DNA from 4 places in the Paracoccus pantotrophus genome. Region 2 is predicted to be linked to each of the others. Evidence: riboswitches for the same ligand, from Rfam matches in the RefSeq annotation. Region 2 holds a riboswitch; each other region holds the start of a gene.
What was found. Region 2 has a riboswitch for cobalamin ahead of nrdH (glutaredoxin-like protein NrdH). Riboswitches for the same ligand answer to the same signal wherever they lie in the genome.

Region 1: it holds a riboswitch for cobalamin, as region 2 does, so the genes downstream of both, ESD82_RS09750 (ABC transporter substrate-binding protein) here and nrdH (glutaredoxin-like protein NrdH) in region 2, are expected to answer to the same signal.
Region 3: it holds a riboswitch for cobalamin, as region 2 does, so the genes downstream of both, ESD82_RS11630 (CbtB domain-containing protein) here and nrdH (glutaredoxin-like protein NrdH) in region 2, are expected to answer to the same signal.
Region 4: it holds a riboswitch for cobalamin, as region 2 does, so the genes downstream of both, ESD82_RS11600 (DUF1636 family protein) here and nrdH (glutaredoxin-like protein NrdH) in region 2, are expected to answer to the same signal.

What each region holds. Positions count from the first base shown of each region.
Region 1 covers NZ_CP044425.1:388,849-396,073, forward strand. Annotated here, with positions in the region: gene ESD82_RS22600 (hypothetical protein) at 1-61, opposite strand, end outside; partial or broken gene ESD82_RS22605 (hypothetical protein) at 84-215, opposite strand; gene ESD82_RS22610 (short-chain fatty acyl-CoA regulator family protein) at 609-803, shown strand; cobalamin riboswitch at 798-1,000, shown strand; gene ESD82_RS09750 (ABC transporter substrate-binding protein) at 1,095-2,105, shown strand; gene ESD82_RS09755 (FecCD family ABC transporter permease) at 2,102-3,151, shown strand; gene ESD82_RS09760 (ABC transporter ATP-binding protein) at 3,148-3,918, shown strand; gene ESD82_RS09765 (pseudoazurin) at 3,930-4,358, shown strand; partial or broken gene ESD82_RS22515 (hypothetical protein) at 4,510-4,719, opposite strand; gene paaZ (phenylacetic acid degradation bifunctional protein PaaZ) at 4,812-6,872, opposite strand; gene ESD82_RS09780 (Phenylacetic acid catabolic protein) at 6,950-7,225, opposite strand, start outside.
Region 2 covers NZ_CP044423.1:566,834-574,058, reverse strand. Annotated here, with positions in the region: gene ESD82_RS02730 (Fe2+-dependent dioxygenase) at 1-466, opposite strand, end outside; gene ESD82_RS02725 (TonB-dependent receptor) at 616-2,871, opposite strand; cobalamin riboswitch at 3,245-3,435, shown strand; gene nrdH (glutaredoxin-like protein NrdH) at 3,528-3,749, shown strand; gene nrdI (class Ib ribonucleoside-diphosphate reductase assembly flavoprotein NrdI) at 3,758-4,174, shown strand; gene nrdE (class 1b ribonucleoside-diphosphate reductase subunit alpha) at 4,156-6,282, shown strand; gene nrdF (class 1b ribonucleoside-diphosphate reductase subunit beta) at 6,345-7,225, shown strand, end outside.
Region 3 covers NZ_CP044426.1:244,594-251,818, reverse strand. Annotated here, with positions in the region: gene rlmH (23S rRNA (pseudouridine(1915)-N(3))-methyltransferase RlmH) at 105-572, opposite strand; gene rsfS (ribosome silencing factor) at 576-974, opposite strand; gene ESD82_RS11660 (hypothetical protein) at 1,107-1,340, opposite strand; gene leuC (3-isopropylmalate dehydratase large subunit) at 1,637-3,073, shown strand; gene ESD82_RS11645 (hypothetical protein) at 3,091-3,672, opposite strand; gene leuD (3-isopropylmalate dehydratase small subunit) at 3,762-4,367, shown strand; gene ESD82_RS11635 (endonuclease/exonuclease/phosphatase family protein) at 4,358-5,410, shown strand; cobalamin riboswitch at 5,578-5,781, shown strand; gene ESD82_RS11630 (CbtB domain-containing protein) at 5,819-5,995, shown strand; gene ESD82_RS11625 (CbtA family protein) at 5,995-6,693, shown strand; gene ESD82_RS11620 (hypothetical protein) at 6,763-7,225, shown strand, end outside.
Region 4 covers NZ_CP044426.1:236,058-243,282, forward strand. Annotated here, with positions in the region: gene ESD82_RS11585 (precorrin-3B synthase) at 1-778, opposite strand, end outside; gene cobN (cobaltochelatase subunit CobN) at 775-3,927, opposite strand; gene cobW (cobalamin biosynthesis protein CobW) at 3,931-4,965, opposite strand; gene ESD82_RS11600 (DUF1636 family protein) at 4,969-5,322, opposite strand; cobalamin riboswitch at 5,399-5,599, opposite strand; gene cobO (cob(I)yrinic acid a,c-diamide adenosyltransferase) at 5,637-6,248, shown strand; gene ESD82_RS11610 (hypothetical protein) at 6,310-7,225, shown strand, end outside.

The sequences.
Region 1 (7,225 bases), on a different replicon from region 2:
CGCCCTGCCATGCGGCGCTCTCCAGCGCGACCGCGGCGCAGCCATTGCCACAGCTGGGCACGGCTGATCTCGGCGGTGGCGGCATCCTCCATCATGTTTCGGATCGGCACCGCACCGCGGCCCGACAGCCATTGCGCCAGGTATTCGACGCAGACCTGGATGTTCAGCCGCACGCCCGCCTCGGTGATCCGGCCCTGATGCGGGTTCAGCAGCATCGCGGGCTCGATATGGCTGAAGACATGGTCCCAGCAGCCCGATGATCTCGACCCGGCGATCCTCCAGCGCCGGCGGAACGAAGGCGGCCTGCCAGATGCCCTGCCGGATCTCGCGCGTTTGCGGCAGATAGTCGGGCAGATCGCGCCCGGTCGATGCGGTCCGGAACTGGCTCTATGCCCGGCGCAATTACGTCGATAGGCTGGACCGCGCGGCCGAGAAACTGGCCGAGGCGCTGGCGCGGCACCGCAACGAGCCACATATGGCGCTGACCGGCCGGCTGGCCGCGCATGGCATCGCGGTGCGCATCCTGCCCGCCCCGGTCAGGGGCGAGCTGATGCTGTCCGAACTGCTGGGGCAGTCCAGCCGCCGGTTCCAGATCGGCGCGCTACGACGTGGAACTGCTGGGCCACCGCTTCGGTGCCAGTTTCGAGCAGACCGCGCATCGTATGTCCACGCTGCAACGCCCCGAGGCGCGCGGCGTCCCGTTCTTCTTCGTGCGGCTGGACCGGGCCGGGGGCAGCCGTGGCGCGGCAGCGGCAAGCCGGCCGGCCATGCTGCCGCTTGCCAGCGCCCGCGCCAGAAGCTAGGGAAGGCGCGTCGGTTTCCGCAAGGAATTGAAAGGGAATCCGCCGGGGCGCCCGCAGGCGTCCCGAACCGGAACTGCCCCCGCAACTGTAGGCGGCGAGCAGGATGCGAGAATGCCACTGTGGCCCCGCGCCATGGGAAGGCCGCATCCCTGCCGTGACCCGCCAGTCAGGAGACCTGCCGACGACGTTTGACCAATCCGAGCGGGTCGGCTCGGGAGGGGTTGCGACCGGCATTCGCCCGGTCTCCATCCGCTCATCCGGCCTGTTCATGATGTAGCGGAAGGAAACATCATGCCAAGGCTCACCACGGCGATGATCGCCACGTTCACCCTGGCGCCGATGGCGGCGTTCGGGGCCACCGAATACCCGCTGACGCTGACCAGCTGCGGCCACGAAGTCACTTTCGACAAGGCGCCCGAAAGCGTCGTCAGCGTCGGGCAAAGCACGACCGAGATCCTCTACATGCTGGGGCTGGCCGACAAGGTGGCGGGCACGGCGCTGTGGATCAACCCCGTCCTGCCCGAATTTGCCGAGGCGGATGCCGGGGTCGAGCGGCTGGCCGACAACGCCCCCAGCTTCGAAAGCGTGCTGGCCAAGAAGCCTGGGCTGGTGGTCACGGCCTATGAATGGATGATCGGCCCGCAGGGCGTGGTCGGCACACGCGAGATGTTCGACGACGCGCAGATCCCCAGCTGGATCATGCCCACCGAATGCGTCGGCAAGGACAATACGCAAAGCATGGACGGCGCGCGCTCGGTCCTGTTCGACACCGCGCTGCTCTACCAGGGCATCGAGGAACTGGCGGCGATCTTCGACGTGCAGGATCGCGGGGCCGCGGTGATCGCCGACCTGAAGGCGCGCGAGGCGGCGGCGGTCGAGCGGGCGCAGGCGCTGGACCTGCCCGAAACGGTGTCGGGCCTGTTCTGGTATTCCTCGGCCGAGATCGAGATCGACCCCTATGTCGCGGGTGCCAATGGCGTGCCGGGCTGGATGATGTCCAAGCTGGGGGTCAGGAACGTCGTCGCCTCGGCCGAGGAATGGCCGACCGTGGGCTGGGAAACCATCAGCAAGGCCAATCCCAGCTTCATCGTCGCCGCCGAGATGAACCGGCGCCGCTTTCCGGCCGACGACATCGCCGTCAAGCGGGATTTCCTGACCTCGGACCCGGTGACGAGCGAGATGGGGGCGGTAAAGAACGACCGCATCCTGACCATGCCGGCCAATGCGATGGACCCCTCGGTGCGCGCGATCTATGCGCTGGAATCGCTGGCTGACTCGCTGGCCGGGTTCGACCTGAAATGAGGGCGCGCGCCGCGACCCGCAGCACGGGGCGCAATCGGGGCTGGCTGTGGCTGGCCCCCGCCGTGCTGGTCGCGGCGCTGCTCTTCGGAACGGCGGTGGGCGAGACGCGCATTCCGCTGGCCACCGTCATCGAGGTGCTGGCGGTCAAGGCCGGGCTTGGCTCGGCCGCGCTCGATCCGATCGATGCCAGCGTGATCTGGCATTACCGGCTGTCGCGGGCGGTGGTCGCGGCCTGCGGCGGCGCAAGCCTGGCGCTGTCGGGGCTGATCCTGCAGGCGCTGCTGCGCAACCCGCTGGCCGAGCCCTATCTGCTGGGGATTTCGGCCGGGGCCTCGACCGGGGCGGTCACGGTCGCGGTGGCGGGGATCGGCGCGGGGCTGCTCAGCATGTCGGCGGGCGCCTTTGCCGGGGCGCTGACCGCCTTCGCGCTGGTGGCGGCGCTGGCGCGCGCCGCCGGCGGCGGGACCGGGATGCGCGGCGCCGGGGTCATCATCCTGGCGGGCATCGCCGGCTCGCAGATGTTCAACGCGCTGACCGCGCTGATCATCGCGCAATCGGCCAGCGCCGAGCAGGCGCGCGGCATCATGTTCTGGCTGCTGGGCAACCTGTCCGGCGTGCGCTGGCCCGACAGCTGGGTCGCGGTCCCGATGGCGGCGCTGGCGCTGGGGGTGGCGCTGTGGCATGCGCGCGCGCTCGACGCCTTTGCCTTCGGCGCGGAAAGCGCCGCGTCGCTGGGCATCGACCTGCGGCGCACGCAGGTGCTGCTGATCGGAACGGCCTCGCTGGCGACGGCGATCATGGTCTCGATCGCCGGGGCCATCGGCTTCGTCGGGCTGGTGGTGCCGCATGCGATGCGCATCCTCGTCGGGCCGCGCCATGCCAGGCTGGTCCCGGCGACGGCGCTGGCGGGGGCGGTGTTCCTGGTGCTGTCCGACGTCGTCTCGCGCATCGTCATTCCCGGCCAGGTGCTGCCCATCGGCGTCATCACCGCGCTGGTCGGCGCGCCCGCCTTTGCCGTGGTCATGATCCGGGGAAGGCAACGATGACGCCCATCCTGGAAGCCGTCGGCGCCAGCCATGCCGTGCGCGGCCGCGAGATCCTGTCCGACATCAGCCTGCGCCTGCATCCGGGCGAGACCCTGGGCCTGATCGGGCCGAACGGATCGGGCAAGTCGACGCTGATGGGGATGATGGCGGGCCTGCTGCGCCCCAGCCGCGGAGAGATCCGGCTGGAAGGCCGTCCCATGGCCCGGCTGGGCCGGCGGCAGATCGCGCGGCGGCTGGCGCTGGTCGCGCAATCGGCCGAGACGGCCGAACGGATCACCGTGCGCGATGCGGTGGAGTTGGGCCGCACGCCCTGGCTTGGCGCGCTGCGGCCATGGGGTGCCCAGGACGACGACGCCGTCGCGGCGGCCCTTGATGCCGTGGACATGGCGCATATGGCGGGGCGCGACTGGGCCTCGCTGTCGGGGGGCGAGCGCCAGCGCGTCCATATCGCGCGCGCCCATGCGCAGGCCCCGCGCGTCCTGCTGTTGGACGAGCCGACGAACCATCTCGACATCCATCACCAGATCGCCATCCTCGACCTGGTCGCGCAGCTTTCCGTCACCACCGTCATCGCGCTGCACGACCTGCATCACGCGCTGCGCTGCGACCGGATCATGGTGCTGCGCGCGGGCCGCTGCGTGGCGCTTGGCCCGCCGATGGAAATCCTGACCCCGGCGCTGATCCGCGAGATCTTTGCCGTCGAGGCCGAGATCATCCCCCATCCTGGCGGGGGCCGGCCGGTCTTTGCCTTCCAACGCCTTGCCTGAAGGGACATCCCATGCTGCTTCGCGCCGCGCTTCTTGCCTGCCTGCTGCCCGCCGCCGCCCTGGCCGAGACGCATGAGGTCAGGATGCTCAACCGCAATGCCACCGGCCCGATGCCCTTCGAGCCGGACTACCTGGTGGTCCAGCCCGGCGACACGGTCCGGTTCATCGCCGCCGATCCCGGCCACAATGCCGCCACCATCGCCGGGATGATCCCCGAGGGCGGCGAGAAATTCGTCGGCAAGATCGACGAGGAAATCGAAGTCACGCTGGACGCCGAGGGCATCTGGGGCGTCAAATGCTCGCCGCATTTCACCATGGGCATGGTGATGCTGATCCAGGTCGGCGACAGGCCCGCGACCGAGGCCGACCTGCCCGACGACCTGCCCCCCGCCGCGCGCCAGAGGATGCTGGAAATCCTTGAACGCCGAAAAGCGGACTGAGCCGGGGCCGCGTCGCATTGCAGCACAGGAGGGCGGCGCGGGCCTGCCCCCTCCCGCGGACTGCGCATCGGCGCGGGACTGGGAAAACCGATCTGCCTGGGCACCCGGCGCGGCGGGAATGGGGGGCGAAACAGGGCACGGGAAGCGCGCGCTGCGGGCAGGCGGGACGCTCGCGGGCTTTGCAGCCGGGGGCGATCCTCGTCGCAGGCGCGGGGTTCTTCAGGGCCAGCCCGCACGCATCGACCAGCCGGCCGGCCGGCAGTCCAAGATGCGGGCCGGGGCCACACTTTACGACATGAGCGGACTCGGCGCATTCAAGGCGCTGGACGCCCCGATCCGGCGCAGCCTGCTGCCCGCGCAAGGCTGATCATCGGGCGAGACGGTTCCGCCGATGATCAGCGGGGCGCAAGCGCCCACCGTCCCGCCGGTCCGTTCGCGCATCAGGCGACGGCCCTATTGCGCCGCCTGGGCCAACGGCCATTCCTTGGCGACCATGGTCAGCACGTCGTATTGCGCCACGACCTCGCCCTTCTGGTTCGTCACCTGGCAATCCCAGCGCACTTCGCCATGGCCGGCATTCTCGCGCGGGTTGATCTCCTTGCAGGTCAGCCGCACCTGCAGCGTGTCGCCGAAATAGACCGGGGTCAGGAAGCGCAGGTTGTCCACGCCGTAATTGGCCAGGACCGGGCCGGGATTCGGCTCGACGAACAGGCCCGCCGCAAAGCTGGCGATCAGGTAGCCATGCGCCACGCGGTCGTCGAAGAACGGATTCGCCTTGGCCGCCGCCTCGTCCATATGGGCATAGAAGGTGTCGCCGGTGAAATGGGCGAAATGCTCGACATCCTCGCGGGTGACGGTGCGGCTCGCCGTGACCAGCTGGTCGCCGATGTGCAGCTCGGCCAGCGACTTGCGGAAGGGATGCACACCCTGCTGCACGTCGGCGCCCTCGATCCAGCGCCCGGTGACGGCGGAGAGCAGCCGCGGCGCGCCCTGGACGGCGGTGCGTTGCATGTAATGCTTGACGCCGCGAATGCCGCCCATCTCCTCGCCGCCCCCCGCGCGCCCCGGCCCGCCATGGACCAGCGGCGCGAGCGGCGAGCCATGCCCGGTCGAGGATTTGGCCGAGGCGCGGTTGCCGATCAGCACCCGGCCGTGCCAGGGCGCCGCACCCAGCACCGCCTGCTCGGCGACCTTGGGATCGTCGGTAAAGACCGATGTGACCAGCGAACCGCGGCCCAGCCGCGCCAGCGCCACCGCCTCGTCCAGGTCGTCATAGGGCATGACCGTCGAGACGGGACCGAAAGCCTCGACCTCATGCACCGCCGTCGCCTGGAAGGGGCTGGCGGCATACATCAGCACCGGGTTCAGGAAGGCGCCCTTGGCGGCATCGCCCGAGGTCACGCGCACCGCGTCGGGATCGCCCGCCACGATCTCGGCCGCCGCCTGCAGGTCGCGGATGCGCTCGCGCACCTCCTCGCGCTGGTCGAGGCTGGCCAATGGCCCCATGCGCACCCCCTCGTCGCCCGGCAGGCCCAGCGGCGTCTTGCCCAGCCGCTCGTCCAGCGCGGCGACCAGGGCGTCGACCTGGGCGCGGGGCGCGATGACGCGGCGGATCGCGGTGCATTTCTGCCCGGCCTTGACCGTCATCTCGCGCGCGACCTCGCGCACGAACAGGTCGAATTCCGGCGTGCCCGCCACCGCGTCCGGGCCCAGGATCGAGGCGTTCAGGCTGTCCGCCTCCATGGTGAAGCGCACGGAATTGGCGACGATCGCCGGATGGGTCTTGAGCTTGCGCCCGGTCCAGGCCGAGCCGGTGAAGGTCACGGCATCCTGTTCGGTCACATGGTCCAGCAGATCCCCGACCGAGCCGCAGATCAGTTGCAGCGCGCCTTCCGGCAGGATGCCGGTCTCGACGATGCGGCGCACCATCAGCTCGGTCAGATAGGCGGTCTGGCTGGCGGGCTTGACCAGGCAGGGCATCCCGGCCAGCAGCGTCGGCGCGATCTTTTCCAACATGCCCCAGATCGGGAAGTTGAAGGCGTTGATATGCACCGCCACGCCATGCAGCGGCGTCAGGATATGCTGGGCACTGAAGCTGCCGTCCCTGGACAGCGGCTCGACATCGCCATCGGTCAGCACGCGGGTATTGGGCAATTCGCGCCGGCCCTTGGAGGCATAGGTCAGCATGGTGCCGATGCCGCCCTCGATATCCACCCAGCCGTCGGCGCGGGTGGCACCGGTATGCAGGCTTTCGGCGTAGAACTCCTCTTTCTGCGCCATCAGCGCCAGGCCCAGGGCCTTGAGCATGCCGGCGCGTTCGTGAAACGACATGGCGCGCAGCTTCGGCCCGGCCACCTCGCGGCCATGGGCCAGCGCGGCGGCGAAGTCGATGCCGGTCGAATCGATCACGGCCACCGGCTCGCCGGTGGCGGCGTCCAGCAGGGCCTGGCCCGGCTTGTCGCCGGGGGTCCAGCGCCCGCAGACATAGCTTTCAAGACGGCGCGGAGTGGTCATGGGCGTTTCCTCGGTCAATCTTCGTTTTGGTCAGGCGGCAAGGCCGCGCCTGTCGGGGCACGGCCGCAAGCACCGATTCAGAGGCCAAGCGCGGCCAGATGTTCCGACACCAGCGCCTCCCAGCGGGCCAGCAGCGCCTCGTTCGGACTGTGGCGCAGGCCGAAGCGCGCCAGCGTGTCATAGCGCGCCGAATGGGCCACGCCGAAGCCGGCCGCGACGCGCGGCTGCCAATAGGCGACGGCAGCGCGGGCTTCCTCGCGCCCGGTCTCGGTCTGGGCGATCTGCTCCAGCCCCTCAAGACCCAGCTCGGCATGGCGCGCCTCGCGCGGGGCGATCTCGCGGAACACCTCGGC
Region 2 (7,225 bases):
TCGCGGGATAGACCACGGCATGACCCGCCGGCAGCTTGACGCGATGCTCGCCATAGGTGTCGTGCACGACCAGCTCGCCGCCGTCGTAATCTGCGGGCGGGGTCAGGAAGACGGTGGTCGAGACATCGGTGCGGATGCGCTGGCCGCTGCCGGGCACGACCCGGATCGAGCCGTCGACATGGGCGCCGAAGGTCATGCCCTCGTCATAGCGGTTGAACATCGGCGGCAACACGTGCAGGGGCAGCGCGGCCGAGGAATAGACCGGGCTGCGCCCCAGCGCCCGCATGACGATGCCGCTGAGTTCGCGTGCCACCGGGCTGTCCACCGGCACCTGGAGGTTCAGCTTGACCTTGGCCGCCTGATCGCCGGCGGTGCTGCGGCCGTCGACCCAGTCGGTACCCTCCAGCACCTGCCGGATATAGGCGACCTCCTCGGGCGTCAGCAGATCCGGAATGGTGACGAGCATGGGATTCTCCTGCGGTGGAATGCGGCGGGCGCAGGATAGGGCCGGGGCCGCAGAAAGTTAAGCGTTTTTGTCGGATTTTGGGAATGCCCGCAGCGCGAGCGAGAGGGAACGGCCCGAAAGCCGTCCCCGAAGCGGTGGCGACGCGATCCTCAGAACGCGTGCTTCAGCGTCAGCACGAAATTCCGCCCCGGCTCGATATTGGCGAATTGCCCGCTATGCGAGTCGGTATAGATCTGGCGGTCGAAGACGTTGTTGATGTTGAGCTGCAACGCCGTGGCCTCGTTCAGCCGATAGGCCGCCATCAGGTCGGTGCGCCAGCTTGACGGCAGGCCGGCATCGGCATCGCCGTTCTGCGAATAGCTGGCCATGCGCTTGCCGGTATAGGTCACGCCGCCGCCCAGCGTCAGTTCCGGGCTGTAGTCATAGGTCGTCCACAGCGAGAAACTGTTGCGCGGGATCTTCACGACCTGCTTGCCGGTGGCGGGGTTCGGATAGGGATCGCCGCCGCCGCGCGGCGTACTCCAGCCGCCGTCCTTCAGCTTGACGTCCTGATAGACATAGCCGCCCCAGATGCCCCAGCGCTCGGTGAGCTGGCCGGCAAAGCCCAGCTCGATGCCCTTGGCGGTGGTATTGCCGATATTTTCGGTCTCGCCCAGGGCGTTGGTGACGCGGGCATTGTCCTTTTCGGTCCTGAACAGCGCCGCGCTCAGCTCAAGCTGATCGTTCAGCACCAGCCATTTCGTGCCGATCTCGTAATTCACGCTGCGCTCGGGATCGAGGCTGTCCAGATCGTCCGAGGCATTGCTGCCGCCGGTGCCCGCGCCTTCGCCCGCCGGGTTCGAGGAGGTGCTGGCCGAGGCATAGATCGAGCCATTGGGCACCGGCTTGTAAACCACGCCCAGCATCCCGTTCAGGAAATCGGAATCGTTGTCGTTGCTCGCGCGTGGATCATCCTCGGTCGCATGGGTGACGCTGTCGACGCTGTAATCGTCCCAGCGTAGCCCCACCGTCGCCTCCCATTGCGGGGTGAAGGTGATGGTGTCCAGCGCGTAGACGCCGCGCGACTTGGTGGTGCTGTAGCCGGTCTCGCCGCCGCGCTCGATGCTGCCGCCCCAGAACGCGCCGGGATTCGGATTCTCATAGGGCGAGGTCGGCATCGGGTCGGGATTGTTCACCGCCAGCCGGCGGGTGGCGGCGCGGGAATTGGCGATGTCCACCCCGACCGCGAAGCGATGCTCGACGCCCCAGGCCCGTGCCTCGCCCGAAAGCTGGGCGTTGAACGACACGGTCTCGTTCACCCGGTCCGAAGCCTTGGAACTGCGCGACACCAGCCCGTCGCTGCCCGAGGTCGGCGAGGTCACGACATAGGTGTTGGTGTCGCGCGCCTTGCGCAGGGCCGTGGTCAGCCGCAGGCTGTCCGAGAAGGCATGTTCGAACTTCACATAGCCCGAGGCGGATTCGAGATCGCGGAAATCGCGCGCGTGCAGGCCGTAGAAGGTATCGGGCTCGACATCGGCCGGCAGGAACGGGTCGACGCTGGTGCCCGAACCACGCCGCCATGCCGCCGGCGTGCTCGCATTGGACATCGGCACGCCGTAATCGGGCGTATCCTCGTCCTTGTAGTAATACAGCCCGGCGGTGATCTTGCTGTCGTCGGTCAGGCGATAGCTGATGCTGGGCGCCACGCCGAAGCGCCGGGACTCGACGCCGTCGCGCCCGCCCAGATCGTCGGCGTGCTGCCCCATCAGGTTCAGGCGCAGGCCGATCGCGCCGAATTCACGGTTCGAATCCAGCGTGCCGCGGACATAGTTGCCGGTGCCATAGGACAGCGCCACCTCGTCAAAGGCGCCCGGCTGCGGGGTCTTGCTGTTCAGGCTGATGGTGCCGCCGGTCGAACCGGCGCCGGAATAGACGCCGCCCGGACCCTTGCTGATCTCGATCGATTCCAGGTTGAAGGCCTCGTATTGCGTGCGCGAGGCGTTGCGCATGCCGTCGACCAGCATGTCCTGGCTGGCCTCGAAGCCGCGGATATAGGGGCGCACGCCCTGCGGCACGCCGCCCTCGCCCGCGCCCAGGGTGACGCCCGGCGTTGTGCGCAGCACGTCCGCGACCGAGGTCTGGCCGCGCTCCTCGATCTGGCGCGCGGTGACGACGGTCACGGTCTTGGGCGTGTCGAGCAGCGGCGCGGTGGCCTTGTCCGAGGCGCTCTCGGTGACCTTGTAGCTGGTCTCGGCCTCGTTGCCCTGCTGGCGGCGGATGACCACCGTGTCCAGGGTTACGGTATCCTGCGCCTGGGCGGGGCCGGCCACGCCGGCCGAGATGGCCAGCACGGGCAGCAAGCCCAGGGTCGGCAGCAATTGCGCGGCTGACCCCGAGGCAGGCGGTTTGGGATGGGTTTTGTTCATGGGTTGATCCCGGCACGAAAGATGAGTCGCAACCGCCTCAAGGCGGAAACGACAGGAAGGTGCTGGCTCATCAATGGCTTGCGCGTTCGCGCAGCGGAAAGCGGGGTGAAACCGCGGTCCGGCTGCGCTTGATCAACGCAAGAGGACAAATTGTCATACCTTGTCAAACGACGCAGCGTCATTTCCCGGCTCCGCAACCTCGCCTGTTGCCATAATCCAACAGTCTGCCGGGTGCTGCGCCCGCGCCATGGCCCGTCATCGCCGCCGCCGGCAGCATATCCAGCCCCTGCCCGCGATCCCGGCGACCCACCAGATGTTCTAAGAACAGTGCCATCGCCCACTAAATCTGGATTGACCCGGCCTGTGACCCGTGGCTAACTGCGGGGGTCATGGTTGCCCTGGGGCCGACTCGGGGATGAAAAGGGAAGCCGGTGAAAAGCCGGCACTGCCCCCGCAGCTGTAAGCGGCGAGCGACGCTGGAATGCCACTGGAGCCCAGGCTCCGGGAAGGCCGGCCGAGCCGAGACCCGCAAGTCAGAAGACCTGCCATGGCGCGAAAGAACGAAACCGTGCGGCGGGCGCGGGGCTGGAACAGGGTCCGGTGGCATGTCCATCGGCCCGGCCCTCTCTTGCCGACAGAACAGAAGGAGCCGGGCCATGCCCATCACCGTTTACTCCAAGCCCGCCTGCGTGCAATGCACCGCCACCACGCGGGCGCTCGACGCGCGCGGCCTGGCTTATCGGCTGGTCGACCTGACCGAGGACGAGGCGGCGATGGAGCTGGTCGCCTCGCTGGGCTATCGTCAGGCCCCGGTGGTCGTCGCCGGCGATGCGCATTGGGCGGGCTTCCGGCCCGACATGATCGGCCGGCTGTCCTGACCGGCGCCATGGGCGGGCTGGTCTATTATTCCTCGGCCTCGGGGAACACCGCGCGCTTCGTCGCGCGGCTGGGGCTGGCGGCCGGGCGCATTCCGGTCTCGCCGCGCGACGCGCTGCCGCAGCCCGCGGCGCCCTATGTGCTGATCTGCCCGACCTATGCCGATGGCGAGGGACGCGGCGCGGTGCCGAAACAGGTGATCCGTTTTCTGAACGATCCCGCCCGCCGCGGCCTGCTGCGCGGCGTGATCGGCAGCGGCAACCGCAATTTCGGCACCGCCTTCGCCCTGTCGGCCAGGGTGATCGCCGCAAAATGCAACGTGCCCGTGCTTTACCGCTTCGAGCTGGCGGGCGACGACAATGATCTTTCCCGCGTCCGGGCGGGGCTTGAGAAATTCTGGGGGACGGAATGCTTGACGATGGCGTAAAGGCCGAGCTGGACTATCACGCGCTGAACGCGATGCTGAACCTTTACGACGGCGAGGGCCGCATCCGCTTCGACGCGGATCGCAAGGCCGCGCGGCAGTATTTCCTGCAGCATGTCAACCAGAACACCGTCTTCTTCCACTCGCTGGACGAGAAGCTGGGCTATCTGGTGGACGAGGGCTATTACGAGGCCGAAGTCCTGGAGCAGTATCCGCGCGAGTTCCTGCACCGGATCTGGGACGCGGCCTATGCGCGGAAGTTCCGCTTTCCGACCTTCCTGGGCGCCTTCAAGTATTATACCAGCTACACGCTGAAGACCCGCGACGGGCGGCGCTATCTGGAACGCTACGAGGACCGGGTGGTCATGGTCGCGCTGGCCTTAGCGCGCGGCGACGAGGATCTCGCCATGCGCTTCATGGAGGAAATCCTGTCGGGCCGCTTCCAGCCGGCGACGCCGACCTTCCTGAACGCCGGCAAGAAGTCGCGGGGCGAGCTGATCTCGTGCTTCCTCTTGCGGCTGGAGGACAACATGGAGAGCATCGGCCGCGGCATCAATTCGGCGCTGCAGCTTTCCAAGCGCGGCGGCGGCGTCGCCCTGATGCTGACCAACCTGCGCGAGGCCGGCGCGCCGATCAAGGGGATCGAGAACCAGTCCTCGGGCGTCATCCCGGTAATGAAACTGCTGGAGGACAGCTTTTCCTATGCCAACCAGCTGGGCGCGCGGCAGGGCGCCGGCGCGGTCTACCTGAACGCGCATCACCCCGACATCCTGCGCTTCCTCGACACCAAGCGCGAGAATGCCGACGAGAAGATCCGCATCAAGACGCTGTCGCTCGGCGTGGTCATCCCCGACGTGACCTTCGAGCTCGCCAAGCGCAACGAGGACATGTATCTGTTCTCGCCCCATGACGTGGAGCGGGTCTACGGCCTGCCCTTCTCGGAGATTTCCGTCACCGAGAAATATGCCGAGATGGTCGACGACAAGCGCATCAGGAAGAAGAAGATCAATGCCCGCGCCTTCTTCCAGACCCTGGCCGAGATCCAGTTCGAGAGCGGCTATCCCTATATCATGTTCGAGGACACGGTGAACCGCGCCAACCCGGTCGCCGGCCGCATCAGCATGTCGAACCTGTGCAGCGAGATCCTGCAGGTGAACGAGGCGAGCACGTTCAACGAAGATCTGAGCTATTCCCATTTGGGCACTGATATTTCATGCAATCTCGGCTCGCTGAACATCGCCGCGACCATGGACGGGCCGGATTTCGGCGCGACCGTCGAGGTGGCGATCCGGGCGCTGACCGCGGTGTCGGAAATGTCGGCGATCGAGGCCGTGCCCTCGATCCGGCGCGGCAATGACGAGGCGCATGCCGTGGGCCTGGGCCAGATGAACCTGCACGGCTTCCTGGCGCGCGAGCGCATCCATTACGGCAGCCCCGAGGGGATCGAGTTCACCAGCGTCTATTTCGCCGCCGTCGCCTATCACGCCATCCGCGCCTCGAACGGGCTTGCGCAGGAAAAGGGCCGGACCTTCAAGGATTTCGAGACGTCGAAATATGCCGACGGCTCGTTCTTCGACAAATACGTCACGCGCGACTGGCTGCCCTCGCTGCCCGAGGTTGCGCGGGTCTTCGCGGGCATCAGCCTGCCCACCCGCGAGGATTGGGCCATGCTGCGGGAATCGGTGATGCGGCACGGGCTTTACAACCGTAACCTGCAGGCGGTGCCGCCGACGGGCTCGATCAGCTACATCAACAACTCGACCAGCTCGATCCATCCCATCGTCGCCAAGATCGAGATCCGCAAGGAAGGCAAGATCGGCCGGGTCTATTACCCCGCGCCCTTCATGGACAACGACAACCTGGACTATTACCGCGACGCCTACGAGATCGGCCCCGAGGCGATCATCGACACCTATGCGGCGGCGACCGAGCATGTCGACCAGGGCCTGTCGCTGACGCTGTTCTTCCCGGCCGAGGCCACCACGCGCGACATCAACCGCGCCCAGATCCATGCCTGGAAGAAAGGCATCAAGACGATCTATTACATCCGGCTCCGCCAGACCGCGCTGGAAGGCACCGAGGTGCAGGGCTGCGTCTCCTGCACGCTTTGAGGCGGGGGCTGTCTGCCCCCGCACCCCCGAGGATATTTGGACAAGAAAGAAAGGCTCTTCGGATGAAGGACCATGCGCAGCGGACGCCCCTGCGGGCGATCAACTGGAACCGGCTGGAGGACGAGAAGGATCTGGAGGTCTGGAACCGGCTGACCGTGAACTTCTGGCTGCCCGAGAAGGTGCCGCTTTCCAATGACGTGCAGAGCTGGGCCACGCTGCGCCCCGAGGAGCGCGAATTGACCATCCGCGTCTTTACCGGGCTGACGCTTCTGGACACGATCCAGAACACCCTGGGCGCACCGGCGATGATGCCCGATGCGCTGACCCCGCATGAGGAGGCGGTGCTGTCCAACATCGCCTTCATGGAGGCGGTGCATGCGCGGTCCTATTCCTCGATCTTCTCGACGCTGTGCCTGACGCCCGAGGTGGACGCGGCCTTTCGCTGGGCCGAGGAAAACCTGCATCTGCAGCAGAAGGCGCGGCTGGTGCTGGAGGAATACCAGGCCGGCTCGGACCCTCTGAAGCGCAAGATCGCCAGCGTGTTCCTGGAAAGCTTCCTGTTCTATTCCGGCTTCTACCTGCCGATGTACTGGTCGAGCCGCGCCAAGCTGACCAATACCGCCGACCTGATCCGCCTCATTATCCGCGACGAGGCTGTGCATGGCTATTACATCGGCTACAAGTACCAGCGCGGGCTGGAGCGGCTGGGCGAGGCCGAGCGCGCGGCGCTGAAGGATTTCGCCTTTTCGCTGATCTTCGATCTCTACGATATCGAGGCGAAATACACCGCAGAGCTTTATGACGGCATCGGGCTGACCGAGGACGTCAAGGCCTTCCTGCATTACAACGCCAACAAGGCCTTGCAGAACCTGGGCTACGAGGCGCTGTTCCCGCCGCAGGCCTGCGAGGTCAGCCCGGCGATCCTGGCCGCCCTGTCCCCGGA
Region 3 (7,225 bases), on a different replicon from region 2:
CGCGGATACGTGATCTGGACAGGCTTATCCTAGCCGTTTCCCGGCGGATTTCACCCGTTCTTTGCCGGATGTTTTCTTAAAATCCTAGCGATCTGAAGGGCTTGTCATTCCCGGTGATAGGGGCTGCCGGCCAGGATGGTGGTGGCGCGATAGATCTGCTCGGCCAGCATGACGCGGGCCAGCATATGCGGCCAGACCATGCGGCCGAAGCTGATGGCCAGATCGGCGCGGTCGCGCAGGCCGGGGTCGATGCCATCGGCGCCGCCGATCACGAAGGCGACATCGCGCGCCTGGTCGCGCCAGCCGGCAATGCGGCCGGCAAATTCGGGGGAACTCAGCATCTGGCCGCGCTCGTCCAGCACCACCAGGGCGGCACCGTCAGGAACGGCCCTGGCCAGCAGCGCGGCCTCGGCCGCCATGCCGCCGCTGCGCCTGTCCTCGACCTCGGCCAGGGTCACGGGCGGCAGGCCCAAGGCGCGGCCCGCCTTGGCGTGACGGTCCAGATATTCGGCGATCAGCTTCGCCTCGGGGCCCTGCCGCAGCCGCCCGACCGCGGCAATGACCATGCGCATGGATCAGATGCGGGGCTTGCCGGCCTCGGCGGCGGCGTGTTCGGCGCGCAGCCGCTCCAGCGTGGCCGAGCGCAGGGCGTCGGCGGGCATCCACATCTTTTCCAGCTGATAGAACTCGCGGACCTCGGGGCGGAAGACATGGACGATCACGTCGTCGGTGTCGATCAGCACCCAATCGCCGGTTTCCTTGCCCTCGATGCGGGCCGAGCGGCCGGTCTGCTCCTTCAGGCGCTCGATCAGCTTTTCGGCGATCGAGGCCACCTGCCGCGCGTTCCGGCCCGAGGCGATCACCATGTGATCGGCCATGGCCGAGCGGCCGCGCAGGTCGATGGTCACGACATCTTCGGCCTTGTCGTCGTCAAGAGAGGCAAGAATGCGGTCCAGTAGCTGATCGCTCGTCAGCCCGGATTCCGCGGTGGTCGCAGCCGGCGCAGCAGCCGGCGAGACGGTATTGGACAGGGTTCATCCTCCGGTCATCACGCCGATCTCCCCCGGCGCCGGGGCCTTACCAATGTAGCACGGAATCGCGCCCGCTCAATGCAGGCGCGGCGGATTTCTGGAGGCATCGCCCGCCGGACAGGCCGAAACCGGCAGATTTCCCCAGGGATCGGCGCATCTGACCTGCCCCGGACCCCAGGCCAGGTGCCGGCTTTCGACGCCCGCCGCCGCCCGCGCCTGCTTGAGCGGTGTATCCGCCCAATGTACCGCCAGCGCGAAAACGGCCACGCAGATCAGCGGGATCGCCCGCAGGATGATGCGAATCAGCATGATCGGTCCCCTTCCGTGACTTTTGGCACCAAGATAGGGACGATTTCTCAACTTGGAATTAACAGAGCCGTGTGGCGATATTGAATATGAAGTGAAATCGCCCTATTAATCCCCCTATGCGAGGATTCGTCTATTTCGACATTCACGACCGCGCCCGCCTGCCCGGCCGGTTCTACGGCGAAAGCCTGTCCGTCACCGCCCGACTTTGACGGGAGCGGGCGCCTGCGCGCGCCCTGCCGCAGGCTGCGGCGCCCCCTCCGCCCTTTCCCAGCTAGTCTTCCAGAAAAGAGACAGCCATGACCGGCAACACCAATGCGGGCGCGCCCCGCACCCTCTATGACAAGATCTTCGACGCCCATGTGGTCGAGCGTTCCGAAGACGGCACCTGCATCCTCTATATCGACCGCCACCTGGTGCATGAGGTGACCTCGCCCCAGGCCTTCGAAGGGCTGCGCATGGCCGGGCGCAAGGTGCGCCGCCCCGACCAGACCATCGCCGTGCCGGACCACAACGTGCCGACCACCGCCGACCGCGTGGACGGGATCGAGAACCCCGAGGGTCGCATCCAGGTCGCCGAACTGGACAAGAACGCCCGCGAATTCGGGCTGAACTATTATCCGATGAACGACATCCGCCAGGGCATCGTGCATATCGTCGGGCCGGAACAGGGCTGGACCCTGCCCGGCATGACGGTGGTCTGCGGCGACAGCCATACTGCGACCCACGGCGCCTTCGGCGCGCTGGCGCATGGCATCGGCACCTCGGAAGTGGAACACGTCCTGGCCACCCAGACGCTGATCCAGAAGAAATCCAAGAACATGAAGGTGGAAATCACCGGCAAGCTCCGTCCCGGCGTCACCGCCAAGGACATCACGCTGGCGGTGATCGGCAAGACCGGCACCGCGGGCGGCACGGGCTATGTCATCGAATATTGCGGCGAGGCGATCCGCGAGTTGTCGATGGAAGGCCGCATGACCGTCTGCAACATGGCCATCGAGGGTGGCGCCCGCGCCGGCCTGATCGCCCCGGACGAAAAGACCTTCGACTATTGCAAGGGCCGCCCGCACGCCCCGAAAGGCGCCGCCTGGGAGGCCGCGGTCAGCTGGTGGAAGACGCTGTTCAGCGACGAAGGCGCGCATTGGGACAAGGTCGTCACCATACGCGGCGAGGACATCGCCCCGGTCGTGACCTGGGGCACCTCGCCCGAGGACGTGCTGCCAATCACCGGCACGGTCCCCGCCCCCGAGGATTTCGAGGGCGGCAAGGTCGAGGCCGCGCGCCGCAGCCTCGACTACATGGGCCTGAAGCCGGGCACGCCGCTGAACCAGATCAAGATCGACGCGGTCTTCATCGGTTCCTGCACCAATGGCCGGATCGAGGACCTGCGCGCCGCCGCCGGCATCCTCAAGGGCCACAGGCTGGCGCCGGGCGTGCGCGGCATGGTCGTGCCGGGCTCGGGCCTGGTCAGGATGCAGGCCGAGGAGGAGGGTCTGGACAAGATCTTCATCGACGCCGGCTTCGAATGGCGGCTGGCCGGCTGCTCGATGTGCCTGGGCATGAACCCCGACCAGCTGGCGCCCGGCGAACGCTGCGCCGCGACCTCGAACCGCAATTTCGAGGGCCGCATGGGCCGCGGCGGCCGCACCCACCTGATGTCGCCGGTCATGGCGGCGGCGGCGGGCATCAAGGGCCACCTGACCGATGTGCGCGAACTGCTGGCGGAAACCGTCTGATGCTTCGGGTGGGGCCCCTAGCGGCCCCGCCGCAGAAGCATCAGGGCGTTGATCGCGATCAGCACCAGCCCGGCGTTCTCGAACCAGAAATTGAGCCCGAGCTTCGCGAAGTCCAGGCTGAGGAGCCTGTCCACATGATGAAAGCCCACCGCGCGCACCAGCACGAAGCCGCACAGCAAAGCCAGCCCCGCCAGGGCAAGGCCGTTGCGGCGCATGCGCCCGCGCAGGGTGTTCGTCGCCCAGGCCAGCGCGATCGCCACGCCCAGCACCAGCCCGGCGATGAAGGCCAGCTGCACCAGATGGCGGTCGTCGTACCAGCCCTGCGCCCGCGCCATGCAGCGCCCGGCAGCCGTCAGCGCGGTCTGCAGGTCAAGCTGCTTGTTCAGCCCCAGGAAGGCCATCAGCCCGGCGGTCGTCAGCCACAGCCCGCGCGCAGCGCCGGCCGGACGGCGGCGCAGCACCATGACGGCCAGCACGAAGCATATCAGATACGAGAGCACCGTCAGCCAGCCGGTGATCTCGGGGTCTCCGATCTGCGGCCTCCAGTCGCGCGCGATGCAGGCGCGCAGGGCCGCAAAGCTGGAAAACCCGAAAAACATCAGCGAAGCCCTTTCCATGCCGCAAGGCGCCGGACGGGTCTCGGTTAACGGGCCACGGCGGCCCAAGTCAATTCTGCGAGGATCACGACATGGACAAGTTCACCACCCTGACCGGCATCGCGGCGCCCATGCCGCTGGTCAATATCGACACCGACATGATCATCCCGAAACAGTTCCTGAAGACGATCCACCGCTCGGGTCTGGGCAAGAACCTGTTCGACGAGATGCGCTATGACGCCGAGGGCAACGAGATCCCGGATTTCGTGCTGAACCAGCCGGCTTACCGCGAGGCACAGATCATCGTCGCCGGCGACAATTTCGGCTGCGGCTCCTCGCGCGAGCATGCGCCCTGGGCGCTGCTGGATTTCGGCATCCGCTGCGTGATCTCCACCAGCTTCGCCGACATCTTCTACAACAACTGCTTCAAGAACGGCATCCTGCCTATCGTCATGCCGCAAGAGGTGGTGGATGTGCTGATGGAGGACGCGAAAAAGGGCGCCAATGCCCGCATGACCGTGGACCTGGAAAACCTGACCGTGACCACCTCGGACGGGCAGAGCTTCCCCTTCGAACTGGACCCGTTCCGCCGCCATTGCCTGCTGAACGGGCTGGACGACATCGGCCTGACCATGGAAAAGGCCCCCGCCATCGACGCCTACGAGGCGCAGATGGCCCAGAGCCGGCCTTGGGTGTAAGGCCGCTGGCCGGGGCGGCCCTGCTTGCCATCCTGGGCCTGGCCGCCCATGCCGATCCGCTGCGGATCGCGACCTACAGCCCCGACCTGTCGCGCGACGGGCCGGGGCTTTTGTTGCGCGACCTGGGCCGCAAGGACGCTCAGATCGAGGCGGTGGTGCAGGTGCTGGCGGAAACCCGCCCCGACATCCTGCTGCTGACGCATTTCGACTGGGACCACGACGGCCGGGCGCTGGACGCCTTTGCCGCAAGGCTGGCCGAGGCCGGGCTGGACTATCCGCACCGCTTCGCCACCCGGCCGAATTCCGGCATGGCGACAGGGCTGGACCTGAACGCAGACGGGCGGCTGGGCAGCGCCGACGATGCGCAGGGCTTCGGCACCTTCTCCGGCCAGGGCGGCATGGCGATCCTGTCGCGCCACCCGATCGGGCCGGTGACGGATTACACGGCCTTCCTGTGGCGCGACCTGCCCGGCCACCTGATGCCGCCGCTGCCCGAGGAAGCGGCGGCGATCCGCCGCCTGTCCTCGACCGCGCATTGGGACGCGGTGGTCACGGTCGCCGGCCGGCCGCTGCACCTGCTCGCCATGTCCGCGACGCCGCCGGTCTTCGACGGACCCGAGGATCTGAACGGCCGGCGCAACCATGACGAGCTGGCCTTCTGGCTGCATCACCTGCCCGACGGCCCCTTCGTACTGGCCGGCAACCTGAACCTCGACCCCCTGGACAGCGAGGGCCGGCCCGAGGCGCTGGCCCGGATCATGGCGCATGTCACCGACCCCCTGCCTCGCAGCGCCGGCGGCACCGCGGCCAAAGGCGGCGTCAACGACGGCCACAAGGGCGACCCGGCGCTGGACACCGGCGACTGGCCGGACGACAAGCCGCCGGGCAACCTGCGCGTGGATTACGTCCTGCCCGCGAAAGGGCTGGCCGTGCTGGGCTCGGGCGTGTTCTGGCCGGCCGAGGGCCCGCTGGCCGAGGCCGCGCTGGCGGCTTCCGCGCACCGGCTGGTCTGGGTCGACCTGGACTGGCCGCCGGAACCCTGATTGGCACGGCCTACCCGCCACCCGGCGATTCCGCCAGCCCGATCCCCCGCCATCTTCTTCGTTCTCCAAATACCCATGCGGCAGCGCCGCCCGCCGACCCGTCGCCCGCTCTCCGACCCCGCCGCAGCTTCCCCCCGATTCCGCTTGCCGCCGCCGCGCCATCGCAGGTAACATGCGCGTGTATCGGTGCCCCTTTCCGGGGCCAAAAGGGAATGCGGTGCAGCCCTGGGCATCCAGGACCAAATCCGCAGCCGCCCCCGCGACTGTAAGCGGAGAGCGGACGCCCATCGCGCCACTGGCCATCCGGCCGGGAAGGCGGGCGTCTGCCGTGACCCGCAAGCCAGGAGACCTGCCGATGCATGGAACCGCAACGTCGTCGGGTTGGACGACATAAGGAAAGGGTCGCAGATGACCGCAAAACCCATGACCGCCGCAGGGGCCAGCCGCGCCTCGGTGCTGTTTCCCGCCATCGCCGCCTTCGCGATCGGCTTCGGGCTGATCTTCATGTCCGGGCTGGTGCAGGCCGAGACCCTGCATGACGCCGCCCATGACGTGCGTCACGCCACCGGCTTCCCCTGCCACTGATGTTCTCGCGCATTCTGACCAGCGGATTGATCGCTGGCGCTGCAACGGGGCTGATTGCCGCCCTGTTGCAGCTTTGGTTCGTGCAGCCCGTGCTGCTGCATGCCGAACTGTATGAATCCGGCCAACTGGCGCATTTCGGCGCCGAAGCCGTCAGCGCGCATCAGGATCTGGGATCCTTCGAATGGACCCGCAACCTGCTTTCGGTCCTGTTCACCATGATGGTCTATGCCGGCTACGGGCTGATGCTGGTGGCGCTGATGGCGGTTTCCGAATCGCGGGGCAACGCGGTCACGGCGCGGCAGGGGCTGCTTTGGGGCCTGGCCGGCTATCTGACCATGCAGCTCGCCCCCGCCTTCGGCCTGGCCCCGGAAGTGCCGGGCGTCGCCGCCGCCGATGTGCAGCTCCGCGCGATCTGGTGGCTGGGCACCGCCGCCACCACCGGGCTCGCGCTGTGGCTGGTCGCCTTCGGCAAGGGCTGGGCGGCCTGGGGCGCGGCCATCGTGCTGATCCTGGCGCCGCATCTGATCGGCGCGCCGCAGCCCGACAGCTATGCCGGCCCGGTCCCGCCCGAGCTTTCGGCGGAATTCGCCGGCCGGGCGCTGGGGGCGGGCGCGATGGCCTGGGCCCTGCTCGGCCTGCTGGCCGGCTGGTTCTGGCAGCGCGAAGGCCAAGGCGCACCGGTGCCGCAGGCCGCCTGATCGGCGCCGCAACCCTTCCGGCCGGGCGTGCCTGCCGCGCCCGGCTGTTCCATGAAACGGGGAAAAGACATGGATCGCTCGATCCCGATGCTGCTGATCGGTCTGGTCTTCGGCGGCGGCATGGGCTTCGTCATCGCCGCCGCCAACGGCATCACGCTGGACGGCCACGACCACGGCGCGCATGGCCATGGCGCCCAAGCCGCGGCGCATGACCACGGCGCGCCCATCGACCTGCCCGCCGGCAGCGCCACCGCCGCGGCCCGGCTGGAGCCCGACAGCACCGCGGGCTGGAACCTGTTCATCAAGGCCGAGGGCTTCTGCTTTGCCCCCGAACATGCCGGGCTGGCCGACCGCCGGGGCGAGGGCCATGCGCATCTTTACCTCAACGGCGCCAAGATCGCCCGGCTCTACGGCCCGGCCCATCACCTCGACGCGCTGGGGCCCGGAGACCGGCTGCGGGTCGAGCTGAACTCGAACGACCACCGCCCGCTGACCGTCTCCGGCTGGCCGCTTGCCGTCGAGCTGACCGTGC
Region 4 (7,225 bases), on a different replicon from region 2:
GGGGCGTGACCTGGCCGAAGGCGAAGCCCAGCAGCCAGCCGTTCGGTGCCGGGCCGGGGCCGGGCGGATGGGCGCCGGCGGTTCCGGTGGCGCTGTCGCAGGGGTATTTGGAAAACGGAAAGGATGCCAGCGGGGTCGCGCCATGGGGCAGGGCGGGGCTGCGGCGCAGGTGGCCGCGCATCCGTCCGCGGCCGTCCTGAACGCCGCCTTGCATGAACCAATGCGCCAGGGCGATGGCGCGGGTGGCGGCCTGGGCGGTGTTATCGGCCTTGAGCGCCCAATCGCCGCCGTCCGGCACGATCAGCCATCCCGGACCCTGCGGGCGCAGCCTGATGTCCGCGGGCGTGTCGGTCAGCACCGGCGGGTCGGCATCGACGGCAAAGCCGAACTTGCCGGGCACCTGCGGCGCATCGGGCGCGGTCATCGCCTGGGCGATGGCCTCGGCCAGTTGCCAGGCCGGGCCGCCCACCGGGGCGAAGGGCGACAGGATCACGTTGCGCCGCGCTTCGGATTCCGGGTCGTCGTCGATCAGGCCGATGCCGGCCAGGGCGGCGACGGTCGCGGCATGGCCGGAAGGGTCCAGTCCGCGCAATTGCAGGTTGGCGCGGCTGGTCAGGTCCATCAGCCCGTTGCCGTGCCGCGCCGATAGTGCCGCGATCAGCCGTGCCTGGCCCGGTTCCAGCCGACCGTTCCGTGCCCGGATGCGCAGGACCAGCCCGTCGCCCGATTGCATCGGCCGCAGGGCGCCGGGGCACCAGCCCTTGACCGTGAAGCTCATGGCGCCAGCTCCGCCAGCACCGAGTTGCGGCGGCTGACCCAGAGGCCCGATTCGAGCAGCCGCGCAAACAGCGCGCGCATGGCGGCGAGCGCGGCGGGGTTTTCGCGTTCCATGAAGGCCACGACCTCGGGCCGGCCCAGCGTCGCGTCGTGATAGAGGTCGAAGAGATGGCTGGGCACCACGCCGGCCAGATTGGCGAAGGCGGCCATGTGATCGAGCGTCGCCGCGATCTCGGCCGCGCCGCGAAAGCCGTGCCGCATCATGCCGTCGGCCCAGGCCGGGTTGGCGGCGCGGGCGCGGGTGACGCGGGCGATTTCCTCGGTCAGGGTCCGGGCGCGGGGCTGGCCGGGGCGGGTGGCGTCGAGGTGGTAGAGCGCGGGCGCCGGTGCGCCGATCCGGGCCATGGCGGCGGCGAAGCCCGCCTCATGCGCGGCATAGTCGCCGGCCAGAAGCAGGTCGGATTCCGGCAGATCCTGCGCGTGGACGAAGGCATCGGCCTGGGCCAGGCGGTCGCGGATCGCCTGCGGCTGGTGGGTGATCCGGCCATCGGCGCCGATGGCGTGGGAGGCGGCGGCCAGCCATGCCTCGCCCGCCGCCTGCCGGGCCTGATCGGTGAAGCTTTCGGCCAGGTTGGCGAGGCCGAGGCCGTAGAGCCCCGGTTTCGGGCCGAAGACGCGGGGGGCGCGGCTGCAGTAGGGATTGTCCGCCGGGGCTTCGTCGCGGGTGGAGAGCGCCTCGGCCCCGATCTCGAAAAGCTGCGCGAGGCCGGGGAAGATGTCGCGGAACAGGCCCGAGACCCGCAGCGTCACGTCGATGCGCGGCCGGCCGAGTTCGGCCAGCGGCAGGATCTCGATGCCCGCGACCCGCCCCGAGGCGCCGTCCCAGCGCGGGCTGAGGCCGGCGAGATGCAGCGCCATGGCAAATTCCTCGCCCGCCGTGCGCATGGTGGCGCTGCCCCACAGGTCGACGACCAGCCCCTTGGGCCAGTCGCCATGGTCCTGCAGGTGGCGGCGCAGCAGCTCCTCGGCCAGCTTCACCCCTTGCGCATGGGCATTGCGCGAGGGCACGGCGCGCGGATCGACGGCGAAGAGGTTGCGCCCGGTCGGCAGCACGTCCAGCCGTCCCCGCGCCGGCGAGCCGGAGGGGCCGGGCGCCACGCGATGGCCCGAGAGCGCCCGGGCCAGCCCCTCGGTTTCGCCAGGGGCGGTGCCATAGATGTGCAGCCCGTCGCCGAACCGGCTGTCCTTGAGATCGCAGAGGAAGCGGTCGATCAGCGGGATCGCCTCGGCGGCCGCGGCATCGGGAGGCAGGCCCAGGTCGGATTCCACCCCTGCCGCGCGGGCCTCGTCGCGGATGGCCGCGATCAGCCGGTCGCGGCGGCGCGGGTCCAGCCCGTCGGCGGTGGAATATTCGTCCAGCAGCCGCTCCAGATGCGCCAGGTTCTCGGAGATGGCGGAGTCGACCAGCGGCGGCGGCATATGGCCCAGCGTCACCGCGGACAGCCGGCGCTTGGCCTGCGCGGCCTCGCCCGGATCGTTGACGATGAAGGGATAGACCACGGGCAGGTCGGCCAGCAGCGCCTCGGGCCAGCATTCATCGGACAGCGCCACGGATTTCCCCGGCAGCCATTCCAGCGTGCCATGCGCGCCCATGTGGATCAGCACCTCCGCCTGCGTCCGCAACCAGAGGTAGAAGGCAACGTAGTCGTGGCGCGGGGTGCGCGTCAGGTCGTGGTAATCGTCGGCGCGGGTCTTCACCTCGCCGCGCTCGGGCTGCAGGGCGATCAGGTCTGCGCCGTGGCGGAGGGCGGCGAAACGGAAGCCCTGGGCCGGCGGCTCGCCCCATGCCGCCTGCAGGTCGTCCTGCAGGCGTCGGGGCAGGCGGGCCAGCGCCTGCCGGTAGTCCGAAAGCGGCCAATGGATGCGCTCGGCCATCAGCCGGTGGCCGAGGTCGTCATGCGGGATGCCAAGGATCGTGCCGCATGATGCCAGCGCGTCTAACCCCACGGCATGGGCAAGCTGATGCGCCTTGCCGGGATAGGTGGAGAGCACCACCGCCCGGCGTGTCGCCTGCCGCAGCCGGTGCCAGGCCGTGACCCGCGCCACCGCAGCCTCGATGCGGTCCGTGTCCGGGGCGTGGATCACGCGGGCGAATTGCAGGTCGGGGTCGCGCTCTTGCGGTTGCTTGAAGCTGATCGCGCCCAGGAAGATGCGGCCATCGACCTCGGGCAGCACGACATGCATGGCCAGATCGGCGGCGGACAGGCCGCGCTCCTCGGCTGCCCAGAGCGCGCGGGGGGCGGTGGACAGCGCCACCTGGAAGACCGGGCAATCCGCACCGTCGAAGGGCGTGGCGCCGGCATCGTCGCGGGCGGAAAAGGCGGTCAGGTTCACCACCGCGATAAGGCCGGGCAGGTGCGGCGCCAGCCACTCGGCAAAGCCCGGCGCCTTGAGCGAGGGCGCAAAGACCCCGGTCGCCGCCAGCCCCGCCGCGCGCAGGGCGCGGATCATCGCATCCACCGGCGCAAGGTCGGCGGCGGTCAGGTAGCTGCGATAGAAGCTGACCAGCAGGCCGGGCTCGGGGCGGTCGATCACGCCGCGGTCGGGGTCGTAGAAGCCGAAATCCGGGATCGCGGCCTCGCCACGGACCGGGGCGGCGGGCAGTCCTGCCGCCTGCGCCAGTTCCGCCAGTGCCATCTGCGCCGCGACCGCGCCGCCCTGGTCGCAGAGCGCCGAAAGCCGGCGCAGCAGCGGCACCGGCAGGGTCGAGAAACGGTCCAGCGTGGGATCAGGGCGCCCGTCCGCCGGCAGGAAGGCCAGCGCGATGCCGCAGCGATGGGCGAGGTCTTGAAGGCTGGCCACGCCATAGGGCCAATAGGGCTCGCCGCCGATCAGCCGGACCAGCACGGCGCGGGCGCCCGAAAGCGTCGCCTCGACATATTGATCGACCGAGACCGGGTGCCGCAGCGCCGCGAGGTTGCACAGCCGCAGCGTGGGCAGGCCGCCGGCCGCCCGGTGCCAGCCCGCCGCGAAAGCGCCGAGGTCGCTGTCGGAATAGGACAGCACCACCAGGTCGGCGGGGCTTTGGCCGGGGTCGGTCGGGACCTCGGTTTCCTCAAGCCCACGGCTTTCGCGGAAGACGACGTGCATGGCTTACGCGGCCAGGACCGCCCGGATCGCGGCCTCGTCGATATCGTCATGCTCGGCGATGACGACAAGGCGCGAGGCGCGGGGCCCGTCGCCCCAGGGCCGGTCGTATTGGTGCCGCACCCGTTCGCCCACGGCCTGGACCAGCAGGCGCATGGGCTTGCCGGCGACGGCGACATGGCCCTTGACGCGCAGGATGTTCTGCTCGCGCGCCAGCCGCTCGATGCGGGTGGCAAGCTCGCCGGGGTCGGCGATCTCGGCCAGCTCGATCACCACCGAGTCGAAATCGTCATGTTCGTGGTCGTCGGCGCCGTCGTGATGGCTGGGGCGGGCGGCAAGGTCGTCCTCGGCCGCCGCGCCCAGCCCAAGGATCACCCGCGGGTCGATCACCCCATCGGTCAACGGCAGGATCGGCAGCTTGCGCGGCGCCTCGGCCTCGATCACCGCGCGGGCGGCGGCCAGCCCGTCCTCGCCGGCCAGGTCGGCCTTGGACAGCAGCACGATGTCGGCGCAGGCGATCTGGTCCTCGAACACCTCGGACAGGGGCGTTTCGTGGTCGAGGCTGTCGTCGGCGGCGCGCTGCGCCTCGACGGCGGCCTCGTCCGGGGCGAAGCGGCCGGCAGCGACGGCTTCGGCATCGGCCAGCGCGATCACCCCGTCCACGGTGATGCGCGAGCGGATGGCGGGCCAGTCGAAGGCTTTCAGCAAGGGCTTGGGCAGGGCAAGGCCCGAGGTCTCGATCAGGATGTGGTCGGGTTTCACCGGCATCGCCATCAGCCGCTCCAGCGTCGGGATGAAATCGTCGGCCACCGTGCAGCAGATGCAGCCGTTCGACAGCTCCATGATGTTCTCGGCCGGGCAGTTCTCGTCGGCGCAGGATTTCAGGATCTCGCCGTCGACGCCCATGGTGCCGAATTCGTTGACCAGCACCGCCAGCCGCTTGCCCTGCGGGTTCAGCATCAGGTGGCGGATCAGCGTGGTCTTGCCGGCGCCGAGAAAGCCGGTGATGACGGTCACGGGGGTCTTGGTCAGGTCGCTCATTTCTTATCCGATCGGGGGAATGCGCGCGAGGCTGCGCTTGCGGAAAATCGTGACACGCTCGCGCCAGGGCACGATGCCGTCGGGGGCCTGGGCATAGGCGGCGGCGCCTAGCAGGATCTCGGGGGCGTCCTCGGCCGACATGCGGCCATAGACATAGGTCCAGCGGCCCGGCGCCGACAGCGCGATGGCGGCGCCGCTGGCGCAGGCGGACAGGCATTCGACCGGGACGATGCGCACGCCATCCGGTGCGCCTTCGGCTGCCAGCGCGTCATGCAGCCGCGCGCCGGGCACCGGCTCGCCCTCAAGCACCGGCTGGCCGGCGCGGCAGGTGATGCAGACATGCAGCGTGACTGTCATGCGCCCTTCATCCCTCAAGGCGGCACGAGGCAGGGGACCAGCGCCCAAGCCCCAGCGGGAACACCCCGTCCGCCGGTCAATCCTTCGCGCGCTGGCAGGTCTCCCGGCTTGCGGATTCGGGCTTTGGCCCACGGCCGCCCCGCCTTCCCGGCTTTCGCCAGTGGCCATGGGGCGACCTTTCCGGTCACGGTCGCGGGGGCGGCTGCTTCCAGGCGGTTGCCTGTCGCATTCCCTCTTCGCCTGTCGTAGGACAGGAACCAGCGCCCCCTGTCTGTGCGCGCCCGGTCCCGACTTGTCAAGCGAAGGAGTGCCCGATGCAGACCGACGACAACGCCCGCCATGCCGAGAAGATGGCGAAGATCAAGGCTGCCCGCGACCGGATGATGGCCGAGAAGCAGGGCGAGAAGGGCCTGGTCATCGTCCATACCGGCAAGGGCAAGGGCAAGTCCTCGTCCGGCTTTGGCATGATCCTGCGCTGCATCGCCCATGGCATGCCCTGCGCGGTGGTGCAGTTCATCAAGGGCGCCTGGGACACGGGCGAGCGGCGGCTGCTGACCGCGCATTTCGCCGGTCTGTGCCAGTTTCACGCCATGGGCGAGGGCTTCACCTGGGAGACGCAGGACAAGGCGCGCGACATCGCCGCCGCCCGCGCCGGTTGGGAAAAGGCCAAGGAACTGATCCGCGATCCGCAGATCCGCATGGTCCTGCTGGACGAGATCAACATCGCCCTGCGCTATGACTACCTGGACCTGGACGAGGTGCTGGACTTCCTGCGCAGCGAAAAGCCGCCGATGACCCATGTCGTGCTGACCGGGCGCAATGCCAAGCCGGAACTTGTCGCGCTGGCCGATCTTGTGACCGAGATGGAGCAGGTCAAGCACCCCTTCCGCGACGGCATCAAGGCCCAGCCTGGGGTGGAGTTCTAGCCCGTTTCCTGTCATCTGCCGCTGGTGCAGAACGAGTGATTTTTCGAAAGGATGTTCGAACATGTTTGCGAGACAAGGCCTTGTGGCACTGCTGGCGATCTGCCCCGTCTCGGCGGCCTGGGCGGTGCCCGCCACCGATGAGGGGGCCCAAAGGCTGCGCGGCGTTTTCCAGACCTATTTCGGCGGCACCGAGGGCGTGGTCGCCGTCACCCCGCAGGGCGAAAGCTATGAGCTGCGCATCGATCCGGCGCCGCTTCTGGCGCAGGTTCCGGCCGATCAGGCCCAGGTCAGCGTCTCGGCCCTGACCTATCGGCTGACCGACAATGGCGACGGCAGCTGGGGCGTCAGCGAGGACCAGGTGCTGAGCTGGTCGGTGGTGGTGCCGAAGATGTTCGAGCAGAAGGGCTCGACCAGGGTCGAATCGACCGGCATCTGGGACGAATCGCTGATGAGCTTTCGCGAACAGAAGGCGGTGATGACGGATTACGTCATCGAATCGGTGCAATATGCGCCGCCGCTGCCTGCTGCCGAAACCGCGCCCGACCAGCCCTCGGCCGAGCCGCAGGTGGTTTCGCGCGATCACCAGCGCACGGCGCGAATGGAATGGTCGGTGAACGGCGCGCCCGGCAAGGCCGGCGGCGTCGATCAGGCCATGAGCTTCACCGCCGAGGGGCTGGAGCAGTCGCAGGAGATCCTGATGGGTCCGGGCGGCCAGCCGATGACCTTCCAGATCACCGCGCCGGGCTACGAGGGCAGCGGCCAGATCACCGGCATGCGCAGCGAAGGCGTGCTGTCCCTGCTTTCCTGGTTCGTCGCCCATCCGTCCGAGGAACTGATCAAGGGCGCGCAGGACGGGCTGCGCGACAAGCTGGCCGCGGCCATGCCGCTATGGGAAGACCTGTCGATGGATGCGGTGCTGCACGACCTGAAGATCGGCTCTCCGCTGGGCGAGTTCGGCCTTGCCTCGACCAAGGTGG